Regions from separate parts of the Nocardiopsis valliformis DSM 45023 genome, predicted to be linked through region 2. Evidence: riboswitches for the same ligand, from Rfam matches in the RefSeq annotation. Region 2 holds a riboswitch; each other region holds the start of a gene.
What was found. Region 2 has a riboswitch for cobalamin ahead of D457_RS31645 (hypothetical protein). Riboswitches for the same ligand answer to the same signal wherever they lie in the genome.
Positions count from the first base shown of each region.

Region 1: it holds a riboswitch for cobalamin, as region 2 does, so the genes downstream of both, D457_RS0101625 (CoA-acylating methylmalonate-semialdehyde dehydrogenase) here and D457_RS31645 (hypothetical protein) in region 2, are expected to answer to the same signal.
Region 3: it holds a riboswitch for cobalamin, as region 2 does, so the genes downstream of both, metE (5-methyltetrahydropteroyltriglutamate--homocysteine S-methyltransferase) here and D457_RS31645 (hypothetical protein) in region 2, are expected to answer to the same signal.
Region 4: it holds a riboswitch for cobalamin, as region 2 does, so the genes downstream of both, D457_RS0100685 (ABC transporter substrate-binding protein) here and D457_RS31645 (hypothetical protein) in region 2, are expected to answer to the same signal.

Region 1 covers NZ_ANAZ01000002.1:222,436-229,950, forward strand. Annotated here, with positions in the region: gene D457_RS0101620 (acyl-CoA dehydrogenase family protein) at 1-295, opposite strand, end outside; gene D457_RS0101625 (CoA-acylating methylmalonate-semialdehyde dehydrogenase) at 292-1,791, opposite strand; adenosylcobalamin (AdoCbl) riboswitch at 1,790-1,937, opposite strand; gene D457_RS31680 (non-ribosomal peptide synthetase) at 2,709-7,112, shown strand; gene D457_RS31685 (type I polyketide synthase) at 7,109-7,515, shown strand, end outside.
Region 2 covers NZ_ANAZ01000001.1:105,147-112,661, forward strand. Annotated here, with positions in the region: gene D457_RS0100545 (ABC transporter ATP-binding protein) at 1-1,400, shown strand, start outside; gene D457_RS0100550 (ATP-binding cassette domain-containing protein) at 1,397-3,199, shown strand; cobalamin riboswitch at 3,330-3,534, shown strand; gene D457_RS31645 (hypothetical protein) at 3,589-4,536, shown strand; gene D457_RS0100565 (precorrin-8X methylmutase) at 4,533-5,198, shown strand; gene D457_RS0100570 (precorrin-2 C(20)-methyltransferase) at 5,195-6,709, shown strand; gene cobM (precorrin-4 C(11)-methyltransferase) at 6,694-7,446, shown strand; gene D457_RS0100580 (Uma2 family endonuclease) at 7,480-7,515, opposite strand, start outside.
Region 3 covers NZ_ANAZ01000004.1:254,393-261,907, forward strand. Annotated here, with positions in the region: gene D457_RS0105755 (polysaccharide deacetylase family protein) at 1-1,398, opposite strand, end outside; gene D457_RS0105760 (polysaccharide deacetylase family protein) at 1,526-3,118, opposite strand; cobalamin riboswitch at 3,328-3,540, shown strand; gene metE (5-methyltetrahydropteroyltriglutamate--homocysteine S-methyltransferase) at 3,683-5,959, shown strand; gene D457_RS0105770 (hypothetical protein) at 6,067-7,122, opposite strand.
Region 4 covers NZ_ANAZ01000002.1:11,164-18,253, forward strand. Annotated here, with positions in the region: gene D457_RS0100680 (FecCD family ABC transporter permease) at 1-937, opposite strand, end outside; gene D457_RS0100685 (ABC transporter substrate-binding protein) at 934-1,980, opposite strand; cobalamin riboswitch at 2,042-2,255, opposite strand; gene D457_RS0100690 (PP2C family protein-serine/threonine phosphatase) at 2,271-3,608, opposite strand; gene D457_RS0100695 (SHOCT domain-containing protein) at 3,874-4,131, shown strand; gene D457_RS35490 (acyltransferase) at 4,163-5,188, opposite strand; gene D457_RS35495 (phosphorothioated DNA-binding restriction endonuclease) at 5,324-6,232, opposite strand; partial or broken gene D457_RS35500 (peptide-methionine (S)-S-oxide reductase MsrA) at 6,316-6,429, opposite strand.

The sequences.
Region 1 (7,515 bases), on a different contig from region 2:
GGTCGACCATCCAGGCGACCATGTTGTGGATGGACAGGTACCCGGCGACGGACGGGCAGCCGGTGGCCAGGGCCTCGAAGGCGAGGACGCCGTCGAGCCTGCTCAGGCCGGTTCCGCCGGACTCCTCGCGGACGTAGAGGCCGCCCATGCCGAGTTCGGCGGCCTTGCGGAGCACGTCGACCGGGAAGTGCTTGGTCTGGTCCCAGTCCACGGCGAACGGGGCGAGGTGTTCGTCGGCGAACCCGCGCGCGGTCTCGGCCAGCGCGCGCTGTTCGTCGGAGATCGCAGCGGTCACCGGACGACCGGGATCGTGAACTCCGCGCCCTCCTTGACCCCGGAGGGCCAGCGCGAGGTGACGGTCTTGGTGCGGGTGTAGAAACGGATGGAGTCCGGTCCGTGCTGGTTGAGGTCGCCGAACCCGGACCGCTTCCAGCCACCGAAGGTGTGGTAGGCGACCGGCACCGGGATGGGCACGTTCACGCCGACCATGCCGGTGTTGACCCGCTGCGAGAAGTCGCGGGCGGTATCGCCGTCCCGGGTGAAGATGGAGACGCCGTTGCCGTACTCGTGCTCACTGGGCAGGCGCAGGGCCTGCTCATAGTCGTCGGCGCGCACCACGCAGAGCACCGGGCCGAAGATCTCCTCCTGGTAGATGCGCATGTCCGGGGTGACGCGGTCGAACAGCGAGGCCCCGGTGAAGAAGCCGTCCTCGTAACCCTTGACCTTGTGACCGCGCCCGTCCACGACCAGCTCGGCGCCTTCCTCGATGCCCAGCCCGACGTAGGCGTCGACCCGCTCCAGGGCGTCCTTGGAGACCAGGGGGCCGAAGTCGGCGTCGGGGTCGTCCGAGGCGCCGACGGTCAGCCTGGCGATGCGTTCGGTGAGCTTGGCGACGAGGGCGTCCGCGGTCTCCTCGCCCACCGGGACCGCGACGGAGATGGCCATGCAGCGCTCGCCCGCAGAGCCGTAACCGGCGCCGATGAGGGCGTCGGCGACCTGGTCGAGGTCGGCGTCGGGCATGACGATCATGTGGTTCTTGGCCCCGCCGAAGCACTGGGCGCGCTTGCCGTGCGCGGTGGCCGTGGAGTAGACGTACTCGGCGATCGGGGTGGAGCCCACGAAGCCCACGGCGGCCACACGGGGGTCGGTGAGCAGGGTGTCCACCGTCTCCTTGCCGCCGTTGACCACGTTGAGCACGCCCGGGGGCAGCCCGGCCTCGAGGAACAGCTCGGCCAGCCGCAGCGGCACCGAGGGGTCTCGCTCGGAGGGCTTGAGGATGAACGCGTTGCCGCAGGCCAGCGCGGGGGCGGCCTTCCAGAGCGGGATCATCGCGGGGAAGTTGAAGGGGGTGATGCCCGCGACCACGCCCAGGGGCTGGCGCAGGGAGTGGACGTCGATCCCGGATCCCGCGTTGTCGGTGAAATCGCCCTTGATCAGGTGTGGGATACCGGCGGCGAACTCCACGACCTCGAGTCCGCGCTGGAGGTCGCCGTGCGCGTCGGCGACGGTCTTGCCGTGCTCGGCGGACAGGGTTCGGGCGATGGCCTCACGCTCGGGTTCGACCAGCTGGAGGAACTTCAGCAGGACCCGGGCCCTGCGCTGGGGGCTCCAGGAACCCCACTCGACCTGGGCCTGTACGGCGTCGGCGATGACCGCCTCGGTCTCCGCCCGGTCCGCCAGGGGGACACGCGCCTGCACCTGACCGGTGTTGGGGTCGTACACGTCACCGAAGCGGCCGGTCCGGCCGGGGACGTTCTTGCCATGCACGAAATGCGTCAGCTCGCTGACCATACGTGTTCACTCCATCCTCGTGGATCACACGACTCTCGGGCCGCGAGCGGTGGCCTGACTTCCGGACGTTCTGCCCGGTCACAGTGGCGGGACCGTGCTGGATTCGCACCAGCTTCCCCGCTCCTCGGCACCCTCACCATATAGTTGGACGTCCTACTAAATCTAGCCCTCGACACACCGAACATGCCAAGAAGCCCCGCCTCCACCACCGGAGGGCAAAAGCGTGGCCGCCGCAGAGTACGTACACATGTCGCGATGAACCGACCCGGACACTCCCGCTGATCTGGGAATTCTCCCCCACGACCTCCTTGATCATCATCCGCCAGGAGCATCAGAAAACAGCGAAAACAGTTCGCCAAAAGAATCATTAAGACGAGCACAGAAAAATTATTCTGTCTCGCAAAACAAGCAGAAAGACCTTTTCCGCCAGGGCCTGCGAGAGAATTTTTTCCGCCACCATCCCCTAGAGACCCCAACAATCCGACCAGCCACACAGGCGCAACACTACCCGAATTCCAAGTAAAGTAGATCGGATTAGTAGGAAATTCGTGATGCCCGGCATATCAGGGGCCACAGGAGCGGCATGAAGCCCATGAGACTCCGGCGAACAGCAGGGAAAAGAATCAGCCAAGTCTTCGCATTTCACCCCGAGGGAGAATCAAATAATTCCCCATTCCCACCCCCAGAAGGCACGAAGGAATCCCTGGACACGTAATACTACTGCCTGGTAGCGTCCATCCCCATGGAGTGGTGGAGTGCTATTCCCAGCCCCGAGTGATGCATGGATTCCCATGCACCCCCCACCACCTCCCATTTTCATTGATTCATCACTAATAGCGCATCTGCTATTACGCTCAGGCAATACATGGGAGGCGGAATACTTGCCAATGAACATTGATAAGATCCATGCCTCGGGGATGGCGTCTGACACGACTGCGACGGCGGACCCCCGGGACGACGCTTCACCCCACTCGGCCGAGGACGTCCGCACAACCCTGGTGGAACACACCGCCCACCTGGCCGGGCTCGGCGAGGAAGAGGCCGCGGACCTGGCCGTCCGCGCCCGACACAACCGGCTCAGCGAACTGGGGCTCGACTCGCTCACCGCCGTGCGACTGCGCTTCCTCATCCAGCGCGACCTCGATGCCGACCTCACCGCCCAGGAAGTGCTCTCCCAGGACACCCTGGACGACCTGGTGGCGCTCGTGCTCACCCGGGCCGACGGCCGGCGCGCCGCACCGCCCTCCGGGCCCCCGCCCCCGCTCTCCACCGAAACCGGTCCCTACGACCTCACCGACATGCAGCGCATGCTCGCCGTCGGCGCGAGTGCGGGCATGGAGTTCACCGTCGAACCGCACTACTACGCCGAACAGGAACGCCCCGGGCTGGACCCCGAACGCTTCCGTGAGGCCGTTCACGAGGCGTTGCGGCACCGCATGGACTCGCTCGCCACCCTCGGTGACGACCTGCGCCTGCATCCGCTACCGGAGTTCACCCCACCCCTCGTCCGCGTCCACGACCTGCGCGGCCTCACCACCGCCGAACAACAGCGGGAAATGGACCGGCTGAGGGAGCGGTTGGCCGGCTCGCCCCTGCCGTTCGACCGCTGGCCCTGGGTGGACTTCCAGCTCAGCCTGTACGGCGAGGGACAGTGCCGACTGCACGCCAACATGAGCAACTTCTTCATGGACCTGCCCTCAGGCCTGTCCCTGTTCGCCGACATCGAGGCCTGCTACGCCTCCCCCGGATCCGAGCCGGCCCCGCGCCCCTACGGCGCTCGTGACGCGGCGCGGTTCCTCGCCGAGCTAGCCGAGTCCCCTCTGGGGTCCCGTGCAAGCCGGTACTGGTCCCGACGCGTGGAAACCATGCCCGGCCCGCCCGACCTGCCAAGGCGCCCCGGGACAGGAGGCGGGAACGCCCTGGGGCACGAACTCCGCCGCCGCCAAGTGATCCTCGCCCCCGAACGCTGGGAGGCCTTCGGCCGAGCGGCCCGGCAACGCGGACTGAACCCCGTCTACGCCCTGCTCGCCGTGTACGGCGAGGTTGTGAGCGGGTGGAGCGGTTCGGACCACTTCATCCTCAACAACCAGATCACCCGGCGACTGCTCCTTCCCGAGGAGATGGCCGAGGCCTTCGGCAACTTCTCGTCCATGTACCCGCTGGAGTTCGACTGGCGAGGCGAGGCCCCGCTGGGCGAACGCGCCCTGGCCCTCCAGCGACGGGCTCGCGAGGACATGGAGCACCTGCACGTCGGCGGGGTCGCCGTGCTGGAGCAACTGAACCGGCGACGCCGCTCCCCCGGCACCGCCGCCTGCCCCTTCGTGGTCGCCCCGGGCCTGGCGGGCACCCCCATGCCGCAGACCTCGTTCAGTCGCTTGGAGACCCCGCAGGCGCTGGCGGACCACCAGTTCTGGGAACTGCCGGACGGCGGACTGTGGGTCGTCTGGGACGTGGTTGAGGAGGCGTTCCCCGAGGGGTTCTTCGAGGACCTGTGTGCCGCCTACGAGACCCTGCTGAACCGGCTCGCCGACACACCCCGGCTGTGGGAGGAACCGCGTCTGGAGTTGCTGCCCGAACACACCCCGGCCCTGCGGGAGTCACTCGTTCCCGTCTCGCCCGTGCCCGACCGCCCGCTGCACTCGGGTTTGCGGACAGCCGCCACCGGCAGCCCTCGGGCGAGGGCGCTCGTGGCCGCCGACGGGGAGATGGACTACGCCGGGCTCTCCCGGGCCGCGGACCGTTTCGCCGAGCGACTGCGGCTGGCGGGGGTGGAACCGGGCGACCGGGTCGCGGTCGTGCTGCCCAAGTGCCTCGCCCAGATCATTGCGGTGCACGGAGTCCTGGCCTGCGGGGGCGCATACGTCCCCGTGGATCCGGCGTGGCCGGCGGAGCGGGTGCGATCGGTGCTCACCGACTCCGGAGCACGGGTGGCCGTGGCCGAATCGACAATCAACCCGGAGGGCTACGACGGTGTCACCGTGCTCGACCCGCCGGGCGCCGCCCCGGGTGGGGCTCACGTCCCCAACGGCCAGACCCGCGCTCCGGACGACCTCGCCTACATCATCTACACCTCCGGGTCCACCGGCCGCCCCAAGGGTGTGGCCATCGACCACCGAGGACCGGTCAACACCAACTCCGACATCAACCGGCGCCACGGGATCGGCCCCGACGACGTGGTGCTGGGCGTCTCCTCGCTCTGCTTCGACCTGTCGGTGTACGACGTGTTCGGGACAGCGGACGCGGGTGCGACCCTGGTGCTGCCCGACCCGACCGACTGGACCCCCCAGGCCTGGCTGGAGCTGATGCTCCGCCACCGGGTCAGCGTGTGGAACTCCGCGCCGCCCCTGATGCGGCTGCTGGTCCACGCCGCCCAGGCCAGCGGGACGCGCCTGCCCGGCCTGCGGACGGTGCTGCTCAGCGGTGACTGGATCCCCGTGACCCTGCCGGACCAGATCCGCGAGATCGCTCCCAACGCGCGGGTCATCAGCCTGGGCGGGGCCACGGAGGCCTCCATCTGGTCCATCCACCATCCGATCGACGAGGTGGACCCGGCCTGGACGAGCATTCCCTACGGGCGACCGCTCACCAACCAGCCGTGGTTCGTCCTGGACGGGAGCGGCCGGGACTGCCCGGTGTGGACCACCGGCCACCTGCACATCGGGGGCGTGGGCCTGGCCCTGGGCTACTGGGGCGACAAGGAGAGAACGGACACGGCCTTCGTCCGCCACCCGCGCACCGGAGAGCGGATCTACCGCACCGGCGACCTGGGCCGATACCTGCCCGACGGGACCATCGAACTGCTGGGCCGGGCCGACTTCCAGGTCAAGGTCCAGGGTTATCGGGTGGAACCGGGGGAGATCGAGTACCACCTGCTCTCAGACCCGCGTGTGCGTGACGCCGCCGTGGTGGCCGTTTCCGGAACCGGGGCGGATGCCGGGAAGCGACTGGCCGCGTTCGTTGTTCCTCGGCCCGGCGCCGAGGGCCTCGACCCGGCGGCCCTGCGCGCCGCGCTCGCGCTGAACGTCCCCGACTACATGGTGCCCTCGTCGTTGACACTGATCGACGCACTGCCCGTGACCCCCAACGGCAAGCTCGACCGAGACGCTCTGGGCAGGCTGGCAAGAGCGGAGGAGGCGGAGCGTCCACCGTTCACCGCCCCACGCACCCGGCTGGAGCGGGAGCTGGCGGCGATCTGGGAAGCGGTACTGGAACACGGGCCCATCGGGGCGCACGACGATTTCTTCGCCGTCGGCGGGCACTCCTTCGCCGGGCTGCTGGTGGTGACGAGGGTCCGGCAGACGCTGGGCGCCCAGATCACCCTGGGCTCGCTGCTGTCCGAACGCACCGTCGCCGGGCTGGCCGCACTCATCGAGACGAGCGGGGGTGGTGCGTGGTCACCGCTGGTAGCCCTCGGCGAAGGGGTCGCGGGCGCTCCTTCGGCCCAGACTGGCCCCTCGGCCCACACCGAACCTTCGGCGCTCGGGACCCCCGCGCGCAGGGCGCCGCTGTTCGTCGTGCACCCCGCTGGCGGCAACGTGCTCTGCTACCGCGAACTCGCCGAGCTGCTGGGACGGCCGAGCTACGGACTCCAGGCCCCCGACCCCCTGACCGGGGCGAAGGTGCCGGACCGCGTCGAGGATTTCGCCGACGTCTACCTGGCCGCCCTGCGCGCCGAACAGCCCTCGGGCCCCTACGTGATCGCCGGTTGGTCCTCCGGTGCGGTCATCGCCCTGGAGCTGGTCCGCCGTCTCGAGGAGGCCGGCGAGATCGTGGAACGGCTGCTGGTGATGGACGCGCCTGCGCCCCTGGAACCCGGCCCCGGGGGTGGGTTCGACCAGATCACGCTGCTGCTGTGGTTCCTGGAGGACCTGGGCGCCGGGACCGGCGCCACGAACGCCACGTTGGGGAGGCGCCTGGCCTCAGCGGACTCTCTGGGGGAGCGGCTCGACGTCCTGCACGAGGCCGTGGGCGGGGTGTCGGGCCAAGAGGTGGACCGCGAGCGGCTCGGCGCGCTGTTCACGGTTTTCGAGCGCGTGGTATCGGCGTGCTGGTCCTACCGACCCGAGCCGGTCGACGCCGGTATCCACCTGTTGCGCGCGGACACCGGCCGTGTGAGCGAGTTCGCCGACCACCCGCACGGGGCCGACCCCGACTGGGGGTGGTCCCGGCTGACCCGGGGAACGGCGAGCACCTCTCCGGTCCCCGGCACCCACCACACGATCCTGGCCCCGCCACACGTGGCGGCGTTGGCCAACGAGATCAACACACACCTGGACGGCGCACCGACGGCGGCGCCGCGTGAAGGAGGAACGGGCGCATGAGCGCACACGGGGAGAGCAGTCACGGGCCGACGGGCACCGGACCGGACGGGGTAGCGGACCCGGACGAGGTACGGGCCTTCGTGATCGCCTGGGTGGCCGGGGCGACGGGCCTGGCCGAGCGTGAGGTGGACGTGACGGCGTCGCTGTCGTCGCTGGGCGTGGACTCGGTGCACGCCGTGGAGTTGGCGCTGGACCTGGAGGAGCGGTTAGGGACACCCGTCCCGGACACCCTGACCTGGACACATCCGACCATCACCGAGATCGTCGCGCATACGACGGCCGCCGCCACACCCGAAAACGATCCCGGACCCCTGCGGCCCGGCGCGCCCGCCGCCCCCGCGGCCTCTGCCGGAACGACACCGGAACAGGACACCACGGGTTCCGCGGACGCGCCGGAACCGAT
Region 2 (7,515 bases):
TCCTCCAGTACGCCTGGTGGGCGGTTCCGCTGATCCTCATCCCGGTGATCGTGAACCGCACGGTACGGTTCCGCCAGTCCGCGACCGCCGCCGACCACTGGCGGCTCGCGATCAAGGGCGAGATGCACGCCGACGTGTGGCGGAACGCGACGGTGTCCCCGGCCGAGGGCAAGGACGTGCGGGTCTTCGGGCTCACCGACTGGATGGTCGAGCGCATGCAGGGCCACATCCGCGAGGCCAACGAACCGCTGTGGTCGCACGTGACCCGCGTCATCCGCTTTCAGTGGCTGTCCGCGGCCCTGATGGTCGCCGGACTGCTGCCGGTGTACCTGCTGGTCACGGCGGACGCGGTCGGCGGGGCGGCCACGGTGGCCGTACAGACCGCGGTGCTCGCCGCCGGGTGGTCGCTGTTCCAGTCCCTGGGCTCCGCGCTGGAGCTGCACCACATGGCGGGCGCGGCCGAGGTCGCCCGCTCCACGGACCGGCTCCGGCAGCTGCTCGCCGGACCGGAGGCGGCCGACGGAACCCGGCCGGAACACCCGGCGGCCGTCCCCGAGCGGGTTCGGGTGATCCGCTTCGAGGGGGTGCGCTTCGCCTATCCCGGCACGGAGCGGAAGGTCCTGGACGGGGTGGACCTGGAGATCCGCACCGACGAGCTGCTGGCAGTGGTCGGCCTGAACGGGGCGGGCAAGTCCACCCTGATCAAGCTGCTGAGCGGGCTGTACCGGCCCACCGGCGGCCGGATCACCGCGGACGGCGTGGACCTCGCGGAGACGGACCCCGAAGAGTGGCGGGCCCGCCTGTCGGTGATCTTCCAGGACTCCAACCGCTACGAACTCACAGCCCGGGAAAACGTCCTGCTCGGGGCGGCGGCCGGAACGGGTGGCGGCGCCGGGGCCGCTGAGGAGGCCGAACTGCGCGCCGCCGCGGTGGAGGCCGGGTTCGTGCCCGTCCTCGAACGCCTCCCCGACGGCTGGGGCACCCCGTTGGCCCGCTCCCGCACCGGCGGGGTGGACCTGTCCGGCGGCCAGTGGCAGCAGCTCATGCTCGCCCGGGCCCTGTACGCGGTCCGGCGCGGCGCGAACCTGATCGTCGCCGACGAACCCACCGCCCACCTGGACGTGCGCACCGAGTTCGAGCTGTTCGACCGGCTGGCCGAGCGGCGCCGCGACACGGGGATCGTGCTCATCTCGCACCGGCTCTCGACGGTGCGCCGGGCCGACCGGATCGTCCTGCTGGACGGCGGGCGGATCACCGAGAGCGGCACCCACGAGGAACTGATGGAACGGGGCGGGGTCTACGCGCGGATGTTCGCCGTGCAGGCTCAGCGCTTCCGGAGCGGGCCGGGCGGGCAAACGGCGGAATCAGCGGACGCAGCGGAAAGGGAGGACCGGGTATGAGGCGCTACCTTTCCCTGTGGTGGGAGGTCCTGGGGCTGTCGTGGAGGAGCACCCCGGGGTACACGGCGGGCACGCTCGGGGTGATCGCGGTGTCCGTGGTCTCGGTCGCCGCGGTCGGTCTGACCATGCGCGCCACCCTCGACGCCACCGCGCGGGGTTCGTCGGAGACCGCGCTGATCGGCGCGGCCGGCGTCGCCCTCGCCTACGCGCTCACCCTAGTCATCCAGGACCTCACCAACGACTGCGTGGGCACCGTCGCGGACCGTACCGGCAGACTCGGCCTGCACCCGCTGGTGCACCGCGACATCAACTCCGTCGAGGGCCTCGAACACCTGGAGCGGAGCGACTTCCTGGACCGGGTCAGCATCGTGCGCCGTTCCACCGGGTTGATCGCCCGCAGCGCCTGGAACGCCCTGCTGAGCCTGTCCAATCTCCTGAAACTGCTGCTCACCGTGGTGCTGCTGGGCAGTGTGCACCCGCTGCTGCTGGTGCTCATCCCGCTGGCGGCGGTACCTGTCTGGTGCAACCACCGGGGGCAGCTGTTCGTGCAGCGCGCCGAGGTGGCCGGAGCGGAGTCCTACCGGTTGCAGCAGCACCTGTTCGAGACGGTGGCCTCGGCCGAGGGCGGTAAGGAGGTCCGGGTCGCCGGAGCCGCCGACCGGCTCATCGGACTCCAGGAGCAGGCCTGGGACGAGGCGGTCCGGATCCGGTTCCGGGCCCGGGTCAGCGCCGCGCTGTGGAACGCCGCCGGGTGGGCGGTGTTCGTGGCCGCCTTCGCCGGGGCGATCGCGCTGGTCGTGTACCGGGCCGCCACCGGGGCCGGCGGCGTGGGCGACCTGGCCCTGACCGTGATGATGGCGGTCAGCCTGCGCCAGACCATGCAGAGCACCGTGGCCGCCACTGTGGAGGCGGCCGGTTCGCGCAGGGTCGTGGAACCGTACCTGTGGCTGCGCGCCTACGTGCGCGCCCAGCGTGCACGCGCCGTCACCGCCGGCCCGCCGCCCACCGCGCTGAGGCGGGGTATCTCCCTGGACCGGGTGGACTTCACCTACCCGGGGACCGACCGCAGGGCACTGGACGGGGTCACCGCGGAGCTGCCCGCGGGTGCGGTGGTCGCGGTGGTCGGCGAGTACGGCTCGGGCAAGACCACCCTGGTGAAGCTGCTGCTGTCGCTGTACGCACCGGATTCGGGGAGTATCCGGCTGGACGGCGCCGACCTGGCGGGGGTCTCGGTCAAGGCCTGGCGGGAACGGTGTTCGGCGGTGTTCCAGGACTTCGGCCGCTTCCACACGCGCTTCGGCGTGACCGTGGGGCTCGGCGACCTGTCGAGGATCGACGACACCGATGCCCTGCGCGGGGCTGTACACGCCGCCGACGCCGGGGATCTGGTCGAGCGGCTGCCCGAGGGGATGGACAGTCAGCTGGGCCGCGAACTGGGCGGCACAGACCTGTCCGAGGGGCAGTGGCAGCGGACCGCCCTGGCCCGTGGTTCGATGCGCGGCGACCCGCTGTTCTTCGTGCTGGACGAGCCGACGGCCTCGTTGGACGCGCACAGCGAAGAGGCGATCTTCCGCCGGTACATGGAACGGGCCCGGGTGTACGGGGCCAGGACCGGCGCGGTGACCGTGGTGGTCTCGCACCGTTTCTCCACGGTGGCCGGAGCCGACCTGATCCTGGTGATGGACCGGGGCCGGATCACGGAATCGGGCGGCCACCGCGAACTGCTCGCCCGGGGTGGAACCTACGCCGAGCTCTACGGCCTCCAGGCCCGCGCCTACGCGCCGGGCGCGGCCGGATAGAGCCGAACAGCTGCCGGTGGCGAAGAGGAACCTGAGGGCGCCCCACCCCTGCCCCGCGTCGGCGGAGGGGGTCCTGCTCCGGTGTGACCTCGTCGAAGTCCGGTCCGCCGAAACACTACGGGAGGGGGCGGGGTACCCTCTTCGGGCCAGTGAAACTCCACTTCGTGGGGCAGGGAACCCGGTGCGAATCCGGGACTGACGCGCAGCGGTGAGGGTGACGGGCGGGCACGTCGCGGGACTCGGTTCCCGGGACAGCCACTGGAGCGACGCTCCGGGAAGGCGCTCCGTACCGGTCGATCCCGAGTCCGAAGACCTGCTGGCGCTGGCGGTGTGAAACCGCCAGGTCACACACGGGCCCCGCGAACAAGCCCCTGACCCGAAAGACACGCATGTCCCCGACCGGTACCCCACCGCCCGTGCGCCGTTCCCGGCGCGACCGCTGCCCCGGCGCCCTGCGCCCCTGGCCCGCGGACGACGGCCTGTTGGTCCGGCTCCGGCTCGTCGGCGGCAGGGTCACTTTCCGTTCGTTGGGCGCGCTGGCCGCCGTGGCCGAGCGGTACGGCGACGGACGGATCCACGTCACCGGCCGAGCCAACCTGCAACTGCGCGCTCTGCCCGGCCGGGAGGGCGAGCTGGACGCCGAGGTGCTCCAGGCGTTGGAGGGGACCGGGTTGCTGCCCTTCCCCAGCCACGAGCTGGTGCGCAACGTGCTGGTCTCCCCAGGTACGGGTGCCGGTGTCGGCGGCCGCGCCGACCTACGACCCGTGGCGGCCGCGCTGGACACCATGCTGTGTTCCGCCCCGCACCGCGCCGACCTGCCCGGCCGCTTCCTCTTCGTACTGGACGACGGCCGGGGCGACCTCCTGGACCGCGCCTGCGACCTGGGGCTGGTCGCCCTCGACGACCGGACCGCGCAGCTGAGGATCGGGGACGCCTGGGGGCCGCTGGTACGGCTCGACGAAGCCGCCGGCGCCCTGCTGCGGTTCGCGGACGAGTTCCTGGAACGGCGCGGGCGGGGCCCGCAGGCGCCGTGGCACGTCAACGAACTCGCGGCCCCACTGACCGCGCCCGAGCAGCCCGATCCGCGGCTGCCCGAACCCGCGCCGCCCCTGCCGTACGGGCCCACCCGCGGCGGCGGACGGCACGTACCGGTCCCGGACGAGGGTCTGGACCGAGCCGCCGTGGAGGCCCTGTGCTCGGAGGCCGCTGCCGCCGGACACCAGGAACTCGTCCTCACCCCGTGGCGCGCCCTCCTCATCCCCGGAGAGAACAGCCCGGGCCCCGGCGAACACAGCCACGACCTTGGAGAACCCACCGACCCCGGGGAGACCCGATGACCGCGCTCCGCCGACCGAACCGGCGCTACGAGTACATCGACCAGGGGCCCGCGATCTACGCCGACTCCTTCGCCATCATCCGGAGCGAGGCACGGCTGGGCCACCTGCCGGCCAATGCCGAGCGGCTCGCCGTACGGATGATCCACGGCACCGGCCAGGTGGAGCTGGCCGACGACCTGCTGATCCATCCCGATCTGGTCCCGGCAGCCCGTGCCGCGCTGGAGTCGGGGGCGCCCATCCTGTGCGACGCCACCATGGTGGCCACGGGGGTGACCGCGAACCGCCTCCCCCACGACAACGACGTGCTCTGCTTCCTCAAGGACCCGAGGGTCCCCGACCTGGCACGCGCGTGGGGCACCACCCGCACGGCGGCCGCGGTCTCGCTCTGGGAGCCGCTGCTGGAGGGTTCCGTGGTCGCCGTCGGCAACGCGCCCACCGCGCTCTTTCACCTGCTGGAGATGCTGGCCGACGGAGCCCCGCGCCCGGCCGCGATCATTGGCTGCCCGGTCGGTTTCGTCGGTGCCGCCGAGTCCAAGGAGGCCCTCGCGGAGTTTGCCCGGCAGCACGGCGCCGACATCCCGTACGTGACGGTCCGCGGGCGCCGCGGCGGGTCGGCGATGACCTCGTCGGCGCTGAACGCCCTCGCGAAGGAGGAGGAATGAGCGGAAGCTTCCACGGGGTCGGGGTGGGCCCCGGCGACCCCGAGCTGATCACCCTCAAGGCGGCCCGTCTGATCGCCGACGCCGACGTCGTGGCCTACCACGCGGGTGTGGGCAAGCGGTCCAACGCCCGCCGTATCGCCGATTCCCTGATCCCGGACTCAGCGGTGGAGGAACAGCTCACCTACCCGGTCACCACCGGCGTGACCGACCACCCGGGCGGGTACGCGGGAGCGCTGGCCGACTTCTACGAGGACTCCGCGGCGCGGCTGGCCGCACACCTGGACGCCGGACGCGACGTTGTCCTGCTCTCCGAGGGCGACCCGCTGTTCTACGGCTCGTACATGTACATGCACGACCGGCTCTCCGAACGGTACGAGACCGAGATCGTGCCTGGGGTCCCGGCGTTCGGCGCGGCGGCGGCAGCGGCAGCGGCTCCGCTGGTCCGGCAGACCGACGTGCTCACGGTGTTGCCCGGCACCCTGCCCGAGCCGGAGCTGGCCCGCCGTCTGGCGGACACCGACGCGGCGGTGATCATAAAGCTGGGCCGGACCTTCCCCGCGGTGCGCCGCGCGCTGGAGTCGGCCGGGCGGCTGGAGCACGCCGTGTACGTGGAGCGCGCCTCCATGGAGGGTGAGCGCAGGCTCCCCGTCGCCGAGGTCGACCCCGCCACGGTGCCCTACTTCTCGCTGATCCTGGTCACCGGGGACAGCCGCAACGGCAGGAGGTCCCGCGAACAGGCGGTACCGGAGCCGCAGGCCACCGAGCCCGCCGCCGTGGCCGCCGAACTCCTGGTCGTCGGGCTGGGTCCCGGCCCCGACCACTGGCTCACTCCCGAGGCCTCCGCCGCGCTGGCCGAGGTCGACCACGTGGTGGGTTACGGCCCCTACGTCAACCGTGTCCCGCAGCGCCCCGGCCTGACCCGGCACGCCTCCGGCAACACCGTCGAACTCGATCGCGCCCGGCTCGCCCTCGACCTGGCCCGCCAAGGGGAGCGGGTGGCGGTGGTCTCCGGCGGGGACGCCGGGGTGTTCGGCATGGCCACCGCCGTTTTCGAGGCCGCCGAGGACCCCGAGTACGCGGCGGTGCCCGTCCGGGTGCTGCCCGGGGTCAGCGCCGTCCAGGCGGTCGCGGCCAGGGCGGGCGCCCCCGTGGGCGGGGACTTCGCGGTGATGAGCCTGTCGGACCGGCTCAAGCCCTGGGAGGTGGTCGAACGCCGGCTGCGCGCCGTCGCCGAGGCCGACATGGCGCTCGCGGTCTACAACCCGGCCTCGCGTTCACGCACCGAACAGATCGCCACGGCGGTCAGGGTCCTGCTGGAACACCGCAAACCCGAAACGGTCGTCGTGGTCGGGCGCGGCATCGGTCGCGAGGGTGAGTCCCTGACGGTGACCACCCTGGGCGAACTCGACCCGGCCGGCATCGACATGCGCTGCCTGCTCATCGTCGGCGCCTCAGGTACACGGGTCTCGCCCTCGGGGAGAGTCTGGACGCCGAGGTGGGTGAAGCCGTGACCGTGCACTTCGTGGGGGCCGGTCCGGGCGCCGCCGACCTGCTCACCGTCCGGGCCACCCGGATGCTCGCCGGGGCGGACGTAGTCCTGTACCCGGGGACCTACCTGGACCCGGAGGTACTGAACCACTGCGCGCCCGGCGCCGAGCTCGTGGACACCCAGGGCCTGGACCTGGACCGCATCACCGAACGGCTCGTCGCCGCGCACGGCGACGGCCTCGACGTGGTCCGGCTGACCTCGGGCGACCCCTCGCTGTACTCGGCGCTGGCCGAGCAGACCCGCCGCCTCGACGACCGCGGCGTCCCGTGGGACGTCACCCCGGGGGTTCCCGCCTACGCCGCGGCGGCGGCGCTGGCGGGACGTGAGCTGACGGTGCCACTGGTGGCCCAGTCGGTGGTGCTGACCAGGACCCAGGCCCGCTCGACCGTCATGCCGGAGTCGGAGTCCCTGGCCGCGTTCGCCGCGACCCGGGCCACACTGGTGCTGCACCTGGCGATCCGCCGGGTGCGGGAGCTGATGGGGCAGATCGAGCCCGAGTACGGCGCGGACTGCCCGGTCGTGGTGGTGTACCGGGCCAGCCAGCCGGACGAGGCGGTGCTGCGCGGCACGGTCGCCACCATCGCCGACGCGGTCGAGGAGGCGGGCCTGCGCCAGGCGGCGGTGATCCTGGTGGGGCGGGCGCTCGATCCCCGGTCGGGGGGAGAGTCGTACCTGTACGACCCGGCGCGGCCCCGTTGACCACGCCCCTGTGCCTGGCCCCGGTCAGCCGCGTCAGCGGGTGAAGCGCTTGAGCCCGGTGGTGTCCAG
Region 3 (7,515 bases), on a different contig from region 2:
GGGCTGGGGGTCGTGCAGCAGTACCACCGCGCCCGGGTCCATCCGGGAGATGACGTTGTCCACGATCTCGTCAGGACTGATGCTCTCCCAGTCCTGGCTGTCGATCGTCCACGCGATCTCGGCCATCTCCTGGGCCTCGACCTCGTCGTGCACGTCGTCGTTGGTGGCGCCGAACGGCGGCCGGAAGAGGTCCACGGTGTACCCGGTCTGCCTGCGGATCATCGCGCTCACCGCCGCGGTCTGCCGGGACAGCTCGTCGGCCTTCATCCTGTTCATGTGCTCGTGCTCGTCACCGTGACTGGCGATCTCGTGGCCCTCAGCGTAGGCCCGCCGCAGCACGCTCGGCCGGGTCAGGGCCGGGCCGCCGTTGAGGTAGAACGAGGCCGTCACCTCCTCCTCGGCCAGGATGTCCAGCAGGTGCGGGGTGGCCTCGACCGGACCGTCGTCGAAGGTGAGCGCCACGCACTTGGTCTCGCCGTCGTAGCAGTTCACCCCGGGCTCCCCGGCGGTGATCACCCCCGGCACCGGACCGGGGTCCTCCGCGTCCTCGTCCGCCTCAGTCTCGGGTAGTTCCAGGTCGGGCTGGTCCACCATGGCTGCCTCCCGGGCCCGCGTGCCCAGGTCCGACAGCAGCGTCTGGGCCCGCTCGTGCTCGACCACCACGGTCTTGCGTCCGGGCTCGCTGTCCGGGACGTGCCCCTCGACGATCGGTGACAGGTGCCCGTCGCTGAACTCCACGACCAGGTCACCCGCGTCGTTGAAGCCGATCGAGTCGTAGGTCCGCTGCACCGGCCACAGTGCCTCCGGGTCCACCTGCTCGTCGTCGGCCAGCTCCTCGCGCGCGATCGTGTTGAGCTCGGTCAGTTCCTCCTGCCCGGCCAGTAGCTCGGTGGAGTAGGCCGCGGCGCCCGCCCGGGCGTCGTACCAGTAGGTCGAGTAGCCCTCACGCAGACCGTGCATGTCCAGTTCGGTGCGGAGCAGCCGCACACCCAGTACACCGTCCCCGGCGGCGACCAGCTCCCAGCTGATCTCCAGGCTCACCGGGTCGCGGGTCCCGGCCCGGAAGTCCTGGACCTCCTGGTCCACCTGCGCGGCAAGGGCCTCAGAGAACGCCTCGGCCCCCTCGAACTCCGGGTAGGCGACGCTGACCTCCGCCCCCTCCGGCTCGTAGTGGTGGCCGGTGAAGTCCCCGGCGTCCCCGCGCCACTCACCGAAACCGTCCTCGACCTCGTCCACCAGCATGGTGAGCTCTTCGGGGTCGCCCCCGCCCACGATCTCGTTCTCACAGGCGGCCAGGGGCAGGAGCAGCGCCACGGCCACCGCCCCGGACCAGAACGGGTGGCGGCCCGCACACGGCCGGGGAGCGGTTCGGTCCGGTTCGATTCTCCTCGACGACAAAACCCGACTCCCTCGTCCCTAGGGCAGGTGCTCACACGGCTGCTGGGAGCAACATAGGGGACGACGTCCCTGGTCCCGGGGCAGTGTCCACATGTGGACACCGCCCCGGGACGGGAATGTCCCGGGGTTACCCCAAGTCGTCCGAAGCACCTTCCTCGGAGGTCTCCTCCGTGCCTTCCTCTTCTTCTGTCACAGGGGGTTCGGGGACGCCGTCGACGTAGGTTCCGCCGGGCTCCGTGGTGCCCAGCAGTTGCGACACCGTGACCATGGTGTACCCGCGTTCGTCCAGTTCACGGATGATGCCGATGGACGCGTCGATGGTGGTGGAGTGGATGTCGTGCATCAGGATGATGGCGCCGTCGGCCGCGCCGTCCAGCGCGCGCTTACGCACCACGTCGGCCTTGCGGTCCTTCCAGTCGTTGGTGTCCACGCTCCACAGGATCTGCGCCAGCCCGAGCTCCGCGGTGATCTCGGCGACCTTGTCGTTGGTGGCGCCGTAGGGCGGGCGCATCAGATCCATCGTGTAGCCGGTTTCCCGGTACACCAGGGCCTGGGTGGCCTCCATGTTGGCGCGGGCCGCACCTGCCCCGATCTCGGTCAGGTTGGGGTGGCTGAGCGTGTGGTTGGCCAGCTCGTGGCCTTCGGCGTAGGTGCGCCGCAATACCCACGGTTGCTCCATGATCGGGTACCCGGTCACGAAGAAGGTGGCCTTGGCGTCGTGTTCGGCCAGGGCGTCCAGCAGTTCGGGGGTGCGCCCGCCGGGGCCGTCGTCGTAGGTCAGGGCCACGCACTTGGTGTCGGGGTCGGCGCAGTCGACGGAGTCGTCACGCGGGGGCAGCACGCCGGGGGCGGCCGCGCTCGAGCCGTCCTTGTCCGCCTCGGGGGCCCGGTCGATGGTGAACTCGTTGACGCCGGTGGTCGCGGCCTCGCGTACGCGCAGTCCGAATTCGGACAGCAGGGCCTCGGCCTCCTCCCGGGGGATCACCGCGTGGATCCGGCCCGCCGAGGCCGGGGCGACCTGGCCGGAGTCGAACTCCACCACGAGGTCGCCGTCGGGGTTGAAGCCCACGGAGTCGTAGAGGGAGCTGATCGGGTGCAGCGCGGACGGCACGGCGTCGGTGTCCGACACGGCCTCGCGCACCCGGTCGTTGAGTTCGGTGAGCTCGGACTGCCCGGCGATCAGGTGGCTGGAGCCGTGGACCGTACCGTCGCCGGTCTCGTACCAGTAGGTGCTGTGGCCCTCGCGGGTCTCCTCGGAGTCGGTCTCCTCACTGGTCAGCCGGACCCCCACGATCCCCTCCTGCGCGGCGGTCAGCCCCCACTCGCCGACGAACGAACGAGCTCCGGGGTTGGCTGCCTCGAAGGCCTGTACCTGGGCGGTCAGGGTGCGGTCCAGGAAGTCCGACAGCGGGGTGGCGTTGGGGATGACCGGGTAGGCGACGTCGGTGTCACTGTCGCCCTCGAAAGCGATTCTTGCCTCCTCGATCCCGGGGAGGGCGTCGGGGGCGACGGTCGTCAGGCGGTCGGGTTCACCGGTGGCCGGAAGCCGTTCCTCGTCCGCCGCGGACTGCTCGGCGGAACTGTCGGCGCTGGCGCTGTCCGGCAGCAGACCGGGTGGTCGGGCGGCCGACAGCACCAGCCCCAGCAGGACGACCATCGCGATCGCGACCGTGAGGAAGGGCCGGTCGGGGGCCAGGGTCTGAGGGTTCTGCTGCTTCACCTGGGGTTCTCCACGTTCATCGTCAGACGAACGTTCGCGGGGGAGGCGGGGGCGCGCTCTCCCACGTAACGCTGATGTCGGGTGTGATGCCGAGCACACGGCGGAGGTTCGCTTCGTGCGGGCGGGGGCCACGCCGGGTTCAGGGGCGGAGGGGGTGCTCCCTATACTTGCAGGCGTGGAAGGTACACGCTCCACCATTTCGACCCTGGAAGCCCTTCAGGGCGGGAGGTGCGTGTCGAAAGAGGGAACCCGGTGCGAATCCGGGACTGCCCCGCAGCGGTGAGTGGGAACGACTGTCGCCATAAGCACTGGTGATCCGACCGGAAAAGTCGGGAACTGGGAAGCGGTGACCGGTAGGAGACCCGGCGGCCACGCCGGAAGCGCCCACGAGTCCGAAGACCTGCCTCCACCCGGCGGTGCACCCGTGCCGCCGGTGGTCCCGCGCCCCGAGGGAGGGCCGAGGGCGGGCACAGCCGTGCGCCGAACCGGCGCTCCCCGGCATGCCCGCGCCCTCGCTCGCCTCGCGGCCGGTACCCGGCTTTCGACGAGGGAGAGAAGCTCTTCATGCCTACGACCCCGGCCGTCCGGCCGTCCGTGCGGTCCACCGTGCACGGTTACCCGCGCATCGGCCCCGACCGCGAACTCAAGCGCGCCAGTGAGTCCTACTGGAAGGGCGGCACCACCGCCGCCGAGCTCGACGCCGTCGCCGCCGAGCTCCGCAAGGGCGTCTACGCTCAGCTGCGCGAGGCCGGTGTGGACGACCTGCCGTCCAACACCTTCTCCTACTACGACCACGTGCTGGACACGGCGGTCCTGTTCGACCTCGTGCCCTCCCGCTTCACCTCCCCGGCCCAGGCCGAGGACCGGGACGAGCAGCTGCGCCGCTACTTCGCCCTCGCCCGCGGGGTGCAGGGGGCCACTCCGTTGGAGATGACCAAGTGGTTCGACACCAACTACCACTACCTCGTCCCCGAGCTCTCCCCGAGCACCCGCCCGCGCCTGGTCGGTGACAAGCCCGTTGCCGAGTTCCGCGAGGCCGCCGAGGCCGGTTTCCAGACCCGTCCCGTGCTGGTCGGCCCGCTGACCTTCCTCCTGCTGGCCAAGGCCGCTGACGATGCCCCCGAGGGCTGGGAGCCCATCGAGCTGCTCGACCAGCTCCTGGACGCCTACGCCAAGCTCCTAGGCGACCTCAAGGCCGCTGGTGCCACCGAGGTCCAGCTCGACGAGCCGATCCTGGCCACCGACGAGGGCCGCGCCGCCGTCGGCCGGCTCGAGCGCGTCTACCAGCGCCTGGGGTCCCTCACCGAGCGCCCCTCCCTCCTGGTCTCCACCTACTTCGGATCCATCGGCGCCGCCGCCCTGCGCGTGCTCAAGGACTCCCCGGTGGAGGCTGTGGGCCTGGACCTGGTCACCGACTCCGAGGGTGTCGCGGACCTCACCGCGGTCTCCGGCCTCGGCTCCACTCGCCTGGTCGCGGGCTTGGTGGACGGCCGCAACGTCTGGCGCACCGACCTGCCCGCCGCCGTGGCCGGGCTGGGCACCCTGCTCGCCCTCAGCGACGAGCTCACCGTGAGCACCTCCTGCTCGCTGCTGCACGTGCCCATCGACCTGGACGCCGAGACCTCCCTGGCCCCCGAGCTGCGCGGAGCGCTGGCCTTCGCCAAACAGAAGGCCAAGGAGGTGGCCCTGCTCGGCCGCGTCCTGACCGAGGGCGAGGACGCCGAGTTCGACGCCGCCAAGACCCAGAACCCGTCCTTCACCGACGCCCGCGTGCGCGCCCGCCTGGACGCCCTGGGCCCGGACGCCTACGAGCGCCCCGAGGACCGCGGCGCGCCCACGGACATCACGCTCACCACGACCACCATCGGGTCGTTTCCACAGACCCCGGAGCTGCGCCGGGCCCGAGCCGCGCATCGTCGGGGCGAGCTGCCCACGGAGGAGTACAACCAGACCCTCCGTGCGGAGATCGACCGCGTCATCGCGCTCCAGGAGGAGATCGGCCTGGACGTGCTCGTGCACGGCGAGCCCGAGCGCAACGACATGGTCCAGTACTTCGCGGAGCAGCTGGAGGGCTACGCCACCACCGAGAACGGGTGGGTGCAGTCCTACGGTTCGCGCTGCGTGCGTCCCCCGATCCTGTTCGGTGACGTCTCGCGTCCCGCGCCGATGACGGTCGAGTGGATCACCTACGCCCAGTCGCGCACGGACAAGCCGGTCAAGGGCATGCTGACCGGTCCGGTCACCATGCTGGCCTGGTCGTTCGTCCGTACCGACCAGCCGCTCGGGGAGACCGCCCGTCAGGTCGGTCTGGCCCTGCGCGACGAGGTCGCGGACCTGGAGAAGGCGGGTATCCGCCACATCCAGGTGGACGAGGCGGCCTTGCGCGAGCTGCTGCCCCTGCGCGAGGAGCAGCGTCAGGCGTACCTGGACTGGGCGGTCCACTCGTTCCGTCTGGCCACCTCGGGCGTGGCGGCGACCACCACGATCCACACGCACATGTGCTATTCGGAGTTTAACCAGATCGTCGGCGGCATCGAGGCGCTGGACGCCGACGTCACCAGCGTCGAGGCGGCCCGTTCGCGCATGGAGCTCGTGGAGGCCCTGGGCCGGCGCGGCTACAAGCGGGGGATCGGCCCGGGCGTGTACGACATCCACTCGCCGCGGGTGCCCTCGGTCGAGGAGATCGAGGCCTCGCTGAGGTTGGCGGCCTCGCACATCGATGCCGGGAACCTGTGGGCCAACCCGGACTGCGGTCTGAAGACCCGTGGTTACGAGGAGACCGAGCAGGCGCTGCGCAACATGGTCGAGGCGGCCCGCCGGGTCCGCGCCGACCTGAGCTAGGCACACACCCGAGCCACACCGGCGACACCAGGCATGAGAAAGGGGGCCGCGGCACTGCCGCGGCCCCCTCCGGTGCCTCAGGTACTACGTACCCTCGACGGGTGGCACTAGCCGGCGGCGAGGACGTTGAAGGCCTCGTTGGCGACGTCGAGCATGCTCTCCTCGACGTTGTCCGGCATGACGAAGTCAGCGTTGCCGTCACTGTAGTTGCTGAGCTCGTAGTTGATCTCGATGATGAGGTTGTCCTGGCGGATGACCAGCATGGCCTCGGGGAACTCGTTGCCGAGCGAGTCGTTGATCGTGGTGGTGATGAAGTACGCCTCGCTGCCCAGGCCGTCGATCTCCTTGTCCTCCTCGACATCGTCGGCGCTGTAGCGATCGCTGTAGCCATCGCCGCGCAGATTCTCCAGCGTGTACTCGATGTCCGTGGAGGCGGCCTCGGGGGAGTCGGTGGCGCTGAAGGGCAGCTTGAAGGTGACGTCCAGGTAGCCGGTGGTGCCGTCGGCGTTGTCCGGGACGCCGCCGCGGCTGGAGGAACCGGTGCAGCTCGCCCGGTTGTCCGAGACGTTCTTTCTGCCCTCACCGCTGAGGTGGAAGTCCGACTGGGTCGTCTCGGTGAAGACGTCGCAGGGCTCGGTGGGCAGTCCGTGCGGCGGATCGCCGAGGTCGCCGCCGCCGGTGTTCGCCGGCTCTTCCTCAGGCTCTTCCTCGGTGGACTCCGGCTCTTCCTCGGGGGCACCAGCAGCCTCGGAGGCATCGCCGGAACCGACCGCGACCTGTTCGCCTTCGCCGCGGTTGCCGTTGGTAACCAGCATGATGACCACGGCGATCACCAGAACGATGATGACCGCGCCGCCGCCGATGACCACCCACAGGCCGGCCTTGCTGCCGCCGCCCTGGGGCGGCTGGGCGGGCGGGTACCCGCCGTGGCCGCCGGGACCGGCTCCGTAGGGCGGCTGACCGCCCGCGTACATGCCCTGGTCCTGGCCGGGGACGCCGGGGCCGCCCGGGTAGGGGGCCTGGCCGTAGCCGGGCTGGCCGCCGGTGCCAGGGTCGCCGTAAGGGCCTCCCTGCGGCTGGCCGTAAGGCGGCTGGCCGCCGGTGCCGTCCCCGCCACCGTAAGGGTTCTGCGGTGGTTGGTTGTAAGGTCCGTTTTCGCTCATGGCTCCCCTCGCCCGGTGATGTGGTGACCGTGTTGTCTTAGGCGCACGTTTGCGCCTGTGGGTTCTCACGAGTTCCCGTGGTGGCCACCGGCGGATCGCCGGGGTGGTGACAGCACGGGGAATCGTGGGGGAGGTGGGCCCGCCTCGGACGCCGTTACCGCGGGCGAGAGCGGGCGGGCGCGGGCAGGAGTTCCCCGTGTCGTGAGGAAGGTCCCCGGTTCAAACGGGGCGCCGACCGCCGCGTGTGGAGCCAGCGGGTCGGTTCCCCGCAGGCCAGGGGTCGGGACGCCTTGCATCCTAGCCGCGACTGGTGTGTGAGGGGCAGGTGGGACTGGGGGTAACTGGGTGAATCGTCACCGTTTCGTGCTTAGCGCGCGCGAGCTCACATTCCAC
Region 4 (7,090 bases), on a different contig from region 2:
TCTCCTGCGGGTCGAGCGCGGTACGGGCGACCGTGTCCACCCACACCAGGAAGATGGCGCCCGCCAGGGCGGTCACCGGCAGGAGCCGGGCGTGCGCGGAACCGGTGAGCGCCCTGGCCGCGTGCGGCAGGACCAGCCCGACGAACCCGATCGCCCCGGCCGAGCTGACCAGGACGGCGGTGAGCAGGGCGGTGACGCTCAACAGGACGATGCGGGCATGCGTGACACGCACCCCCAGGTTCGCGGCGGCCTCCTCCCCGAAGGCGAAGGCGTCGAGCGTGGTGGTGTTGGCGAAGCAGACGGCCAGCACCACGAACAGCACCGACCCGCACAGGAACACGTCGGACCAGCCCGCACCGCTGAGGGAGCCCAGCAGCCAGAACAGCACGCCCCTGGTGGTCTCGGCGTCAGCCGAGGTCAGCACGATGAACGAGGTCAGAGCGGAGAACAGCTGCATCGCCGCGACCCCGGACAGTACGACGCGGTCCATGCTGCCGCCGAGGGTGTGGCTGAGCAGCATCACCATCCCGAAGGAGAGCAGGGCACCGACGAAGGCTCCGGCCGACATCGAGACCACCCCCACACCCCAGCCGAGCACGATCACGGCGACCGCACCGGTCGAGGCACCCGAGGAGACTCCGAGCACGAAGGGGTCGGCCAGGGGGTTGCGGAGCAGCGACTGCATGACCGCGCCGCACAGGGCCAGACCCGCCCCGCACACGGCGGCGAGCAGGGTCCGAGGCAGGCGCAGGTTCCACACGATGCCCTCGCGCAGCGGCGACAGCGGGCTCTGCCCGAAGCCGAGCCGCGCGGCCACCGACCTCCAGACCTCGGCGGGGGTGATGTCGGCGGGGCCGATGGTCACCGCCACCGAGACCGAGGCGGCCAGTACCACCAGGCCGCCGCCGGTGAGGAGCGCCAGTCGCGCACGGGTCACTGGGCGAGCCCGAGCTCGCGCAGGCCCTCGGCGACCAGTTCGACCCCCTCCACGGTCCGGATGGCGGGGTTCATGGCCTGACCGCTGAGCAGGACGTACCGCTCCTCACGGACCGCGGTGAGGTTGCTGGTGGCCGGGTTGCCCTCCAGGAAGGCGATCTTGGCCTCGGCGGTCTCCGCGGTCTGGGACTCACGGGTCAGGTCGCCGAGCACGATCACGTCGGGGTCGCGGTCGGCGACGGTCTCCCAGTTGATCTGGGGCCACTCGTCGTGGGTGTCGTCGAAGGCGTTCTCGGCGCCGATCGCACGGGTGATGGCGCCGGGTGCACCGCAGCAGCCCGCCAGGTAGGGCGCTTCGGAGTTGGCGAACCAGTACATGAGGGAGACGTCGGAGGCGTCCAGGTCCCGGGTCGCCTCCTCCACCCGTTCCTGGAGCTCCCCGACGAGTTCCTCGCCGCGCTCCTCGACATCGAAGACGAGGGCGAGGTCGCGGATCTCGCCGTAGACCGCGTCGAGGGTGAGCTGTTCGCTGCGGGAGCCGTCTCCCCCGCTGCTGTTGTCCTTGCCCGCGTCGCAGTCGGTCGGGGAGACGTAGGTGGACACACCGAGCTCCTCGAACTGCTCCCGGCTGGCGACTCCTCCGGTGCCCAGGGTGGAAACGAAGGAGGCCGTGACGAAGTCGGGTTCGGCCTCCAGGACCCGCTCGAACGAGGGGTTGTTCTCCGCCAGCCGGGGGATGTCGGCGTTGGCCTCCTCCAGCCCCTCCATGATCGGGTCGGTCCAGGTGGCGGTGCCCGCCACACGGTCCTCCAGTCCCAGGGAGAGGAGAATCTCGGTGGTGCCCTGGTTGAGGGAGACCACCCGTTCCGGGGGCGCGTCGAGGGTGACCTCGTAACCGCAGTTGTCGATGGTGCGGGGGTAGCCGCCGTCGGCCGCGGCGGCGCCCGTCCCCCCGTCGGATTCAGCCTGGCCGGTACCGCAGGCGGTGAGCAGGAGGGCGGGCAGGACGAGGAGGGCTACGGGGGATGGTCCGTGGCGGAACATGGGCATGCCTCGGGTGTCGGAGGCTCGAACGCGGAGCCTGGCATGGGAGCGCCTCCGCGCACTCGACGCGGAGGGGCCAGCAGGTCTTCGGACTCGGGTTCCTCCGGACGAGGTGCCTTCCCAAGGTCGGTGCCGTGCGGACGTCGCCGTCCGCGTGCCCGCGCCCCAGTGGCGTCAGTACCCCGCCCGTCCCCCACACCGCTGCGCGTCAGTTCCGGATTCGCACCGGATTCCCTGACCACCTACGTGGTACGACTGGCCCCGGAAGGATAACAAGGGCCTTTCGGGGCCTACACGACGGGCAGGACGGCGGGCGTACGCAGCGCCAGGACCGCAACGTCGTCGTGTCCGTCCCCGGGTGCGTTCGCCACCAGGGCCTCGCACAACTCCGCCAAGGATCCCTCCGCGTGTTTGGCGGCGACCTCGGCCAGGGCGTCCATTCCCCTGTCGAGGGAGTGGCGGGGGTGCTCGACCAGACCGTCCGTGTAGAGCACCACCGTCGTCGACACCGACAGCGCGCACCGGTGGTCCGGGCGGTCGAACGCCACGTCCACGCCGAGCGGCAGTCCGGGCTCCGCCTCCAGATAGCGGGGTTCACTGCCGGGGGCGAGCAGGAGGGGCGGCGGGTGGCCGGCTGTACTCCAGCACAGATCCCAACCACGGTCCGCGGGTTCGATCCTGGCCAGGCAGGCCGTGGTCACCGGGTTCTCCGTGATGGCGTGCAGAGTGTGGTCCAGCTGGGCCAGCACCTTGCTGGCGGGGGTGCCCCGGTCGTACAGCAGGGCGCGCAGCATACTGCGGGTCTGGGACATGGCCGCGGCGGCGACCAGGTCGTGGCCGACCACGTCGCCGATCACCGCAGCGCAGGCGCCGTCGGGAAGCATCAGGGCGTCGTACCAGTCTCCGCCGAGGTGGTGGCGGCCCTCACTGGCGGGGCGGTAGACGGCGGCCACGTCGAAGGGCCCGAGATCGGTCAGGCGCGGCAGCAGCAGGCGCTGGAAGCGTTCGGCTCCCGAGCGGACCTCCTCGAACAGGCGGGCGTTCTCGATGGCGACACCAGCGGCACCGGCCAGGGCCGTGACCACCTCTTCGTCCTGCACGTCGAAGGGCAGGCCGTCGTGCCGGGTGGACAGGTACAGGTTGCCGTAGACGCGCCCGCGCACGCTGATCGCCACTCCGAGCAGGGTGCGCATGGGTGGGTGGCCGGGCGGGAAACCGGCGGAGTCGGGGTGTGCGCCGATGTCCTGGATCCGCAGCGGTTCGCGCTGGTGGATCATGCGGCCGAGCAGCCCCTGCCCGGTGGGGTGTTCGACCCCCGCCAGGTGCTCGATCTCCTCCTGGCTCAACCCGACCGGGATGAACTGGGACAGGCCGCTGCCCTGCTCATGGAGAACGCCGAGGGCACCGTACCGGGCTCCGACCAGGTCCATCGCGGTGGTGACCACCCGGTGCAGCACGGCGGAGAGCTCCAGGTCCTGGCTGAGCGCCAGCACCGCCTCCAGCAGGGAGTTCATCCTCCCCTGCGTGCGCACCAGGTCCTGGATCTGCTGTGCGGCGTGGTGCAGGGCCTGCTCCGAGGCGACTCCTGATAATGGACCGGGCTCTCCCGGGCCGTGCTCGCCTGTCACTGCGTCCCCTTCCAGCGGCGTCGAGCGTCCGCCCCACCGTGCCGCGTCCTCTCCCCCCAGTATCTCTGGTTCCCGCCGTACTTGTCCGGCCCTTACACGGGTCACGCGTACAAAGGTTCAGCGCCCGGACTCACTCGCGGAAGTCCCCCGGGCGGGCGCCGGACGGCGGGACCTTCGTCCCGGCCCCGGGGGCCTCCGGCACTGGACGCCGTGAACTGCGGGTACGCACTCTGATAGGAGGGAACCCGAGGAGGGGACTGCGGTCATGCACGGCTGGGGATACGAAGGAATGGGCGGCTGGACGTTCGGATTCATGACCGTCGGGATGGTCCTGCTGTGGATCCTGATCATTCTCGCGATAGTGGCGCTCACCAGGCACCTGCTCAGGGAGAGCCGGTCCACCGCGCCGACGGAGGCCCGAACGCCCGCGACGGTACTGTCCGAGCGCTTCGCGCGCGGAGAGATCGACACGAAGGAGTACCGCGAGCGCCTGGATGCGCTCCGTGAGACAGGGCACGGTTGACCCGGACCACCCCGAAGCGACCGGCTCCGGCTCAGACGGTGGCGCGCACCAGCGGGACCCGCTGGGCGAGGGCCACCAGCACGAGGCTGATCACGGCGGTCGCGACGGCGTAGCCAGCGGCGGCGAACAGCGTGAGGAACCCCTCGGGCATCCCCCACAGGTCCCGCAGGGTGTACAGCACCATGACGTGCACCAGGTAGACGCCGAAGCTCAACCCGGCCACGGCGCTCACGACCCGGCGGGCGGTCTCCGCCATCGGGCTCCGCGCCTGTGCCAGGCGGGTGCCCGCGGCACGCAGGGTCAGGTAGGCGCCCACACCGGCGAGGATCATCGGCGGGGAGAGGAAGTCGTAGAAGTACTCACCTCCAGTGCCCCACTCCCCCTCGGAGAGTGCGGCCGCCCCGGCCCCCGCCGCGGTACCGGCCACGCCCAGGATGAAGACCACGACCCCCGTACGTACGGCCCGGGGCCCGCTGTCGGTGTTCAGCAGCAGCCACCCCAGCAGGTAGTAGCCGAGGAAGGGCACGAACCGGGTGACGGCCGTGACGCCGCCCGCCCCGTCGGCCAGCGCGAGCGCCTGATCGGCGAAGCCCACCGCGAGAGCCGCCCCGGCAAACCACCACAGACCCGTACGCGAGGTGTGCGCCACCACCGTCCGCAGGAACGGGGTGAAGAGGTAGAGGCCCGCGATGACGTACAGGAAGTAGAGGTGGATCGAGGGCGAACCCGAGGCGGCCTGGGAGAGGGCGTGGGAGAGGTCGGTCCCCTCACGCCACTGGTGCCAGGCCAGGTAGGCGACGGTCCACACGACCAGGGGCACGCCGATCCTGGCCCAGCGCTTGCGGTAGAAGTCGCCCGGCTCCTCGTCGCGCGGGCGCAGCAGGAGCGCGCCGCTGATCATCACGAAGACCGCCACACACCAGCGCAGTGCGGCGTCCACGACGTTGGCGGTCCACCAGGTGGGGCCGCCGAGGTCGGCGTGGATGGTACTCACCAGGGGTGAGTAGGCGTGCACGACGACGACCGCGGCCATGGCGGCGACGCGGGCGAACTCCATCCACGAAGTGGTCGGGGCGGGTGGGGCGGGGGCCGGGGCACCGCTGGGCACACTTTCTACTCGCACCCCCCACCGATATCATTCCGTTACCTTGTTGGGCAACCCGGCTTCCGCTGCGGGGCCGCCCGAACCGGGTCAGGTAGAGGTACCGGCTTCCACCCCTGTTCGAGCCCGCCCTCGGAAGACCTCACGCGTGTGCCAGGCAACGTACTCACGACCGATGGTGGACAGCCCCGCCTGCGGCTTTCCCGCGGGTCTCCCCGAGAGGTCCAAAACCATCCCCTCGGCTGCGGGAGAGCGCCCCACGAAACGTGTGGAGACGACGATTCCCAGGTCCTCGGACAGGCCCAGGACCCCCCTGTCGAAAAGACGGTGGTGGATCGAGCAGAGGCACAGCCCGTTGTCCACCTCGTCCGGCCCGCCCAGTGCCCACCAGCGCACATGCGCCGCCTCCAGTCCCACGGAGAAGCCGTCGATCCAGCCGTCGTATCCGCAGAACGCGCACTGGTACTCGTAGGCGACGAGGATCTCGTCACGGAACCCCGGGTCACGGCGCGCGCCCAGCCGCTCGTCCCGAGTACTCAGCGGGGTACCGGCCAGCGTGAGGCCCGCCAGGGTGGAGATCTCTGTATGCAGGGAGGGCTCGAAATTGCTCTCCAGCAGGAAGTGCGCCAGACGCTCCAGCAGCCCGGGCTCACGGTCCAGTGCCTCCGCCAGTTCCGGGACCAGACTCCCCCGGGCCTGACTGCGGCGCAGCAGCCCGGGACTCGCCCCCGGAGAACCCTCACCGGCGACGGTGTCGACACACCAGAACCCGTCACTGGTCAGATGGTGGAACGGGTAGGCCGGTGAGGTCCGCCGGGGCGGGCCGAACTCCTCGAGCAGGACCGAAAGCCGTTGCTCAGCCTCGCTGTAGGGAATCTGCCGCGCACCATGCCGCTGGTGGTCACCGAGCGCGTACAGCAGCAGGAGCGGCTTGTGCGGGGCACGGTAGCCGTTTCTCCCCCAGCGCCTGACCGAGGCAATCCGATCGATCCAGTCCATGGGCGAACGCTAACGCACACCGCGGGCGGAGCCGCGGCGGTCGTCAGCAGCGCTTCCCCGGCACAGCGGCGCGGGAGGCGGGGTCAGTCGTCGGCAGAGGCCACTCCGATCGGGCAGCTGTTGCCGGTACCACCGATGCCGCAGTAACCGTTGGGGTTCTTGGCGTCGGACAGGTACTGCTGGTGGAATTGCACGGCAATTGGAATCCAAAAAGGACATAATGCCTGATTGGCAGACAAAGCATATTCTAAGCATGTGATTAGGCCTTTACTCACAGCCACTAGGCCTGCCAGTCAGAGTTCGAATCTGATGCCCTCGACGAACGCCGCCTTGCGGCGATGATCACTCAGAGCTCGCACCCCAGACCTCTCCTAGAACTTGGGACAAGAAAGCTACAGGGCACGTCGCAACTCCGGCTCGTCGAACCAGGCGCTGAGGCTTGCCGGGGGCTTCTGCCGAGTCTGGTGGTCGAAGGGAACCGCGGGCCCTGACGGAAAACCGCAGCGGAGTCGTTCAACGACCACCAGCTCCTGTCTCACTGACGAGGGAGCAGAAAAGTGCCCCAGAAGCCGATCAGCCTCGGCCACGGCAAGGGCAGCCTCTTCAAGCGCTGTGAGTGCGCTGACCAGACGCGCTGCAAGCACGGGTGGCACATCCGGTACCGCTTCAACGGCAGGCCCCGAGAGGAAGGTTCCGGCCAGGCGTGGACCCGCCGCCTGGCGGAAGGTCGCCTACAGGAGATCAACAGGGCCAACGTTCATCGAAGCACTTGGCTCACGCGCCGGCCGCCGCTCGGGGCCGACTTTCGAACGGTTCACCAATGACTACCTGCAGGGCCGTATCGACCTGGGCAAGAAT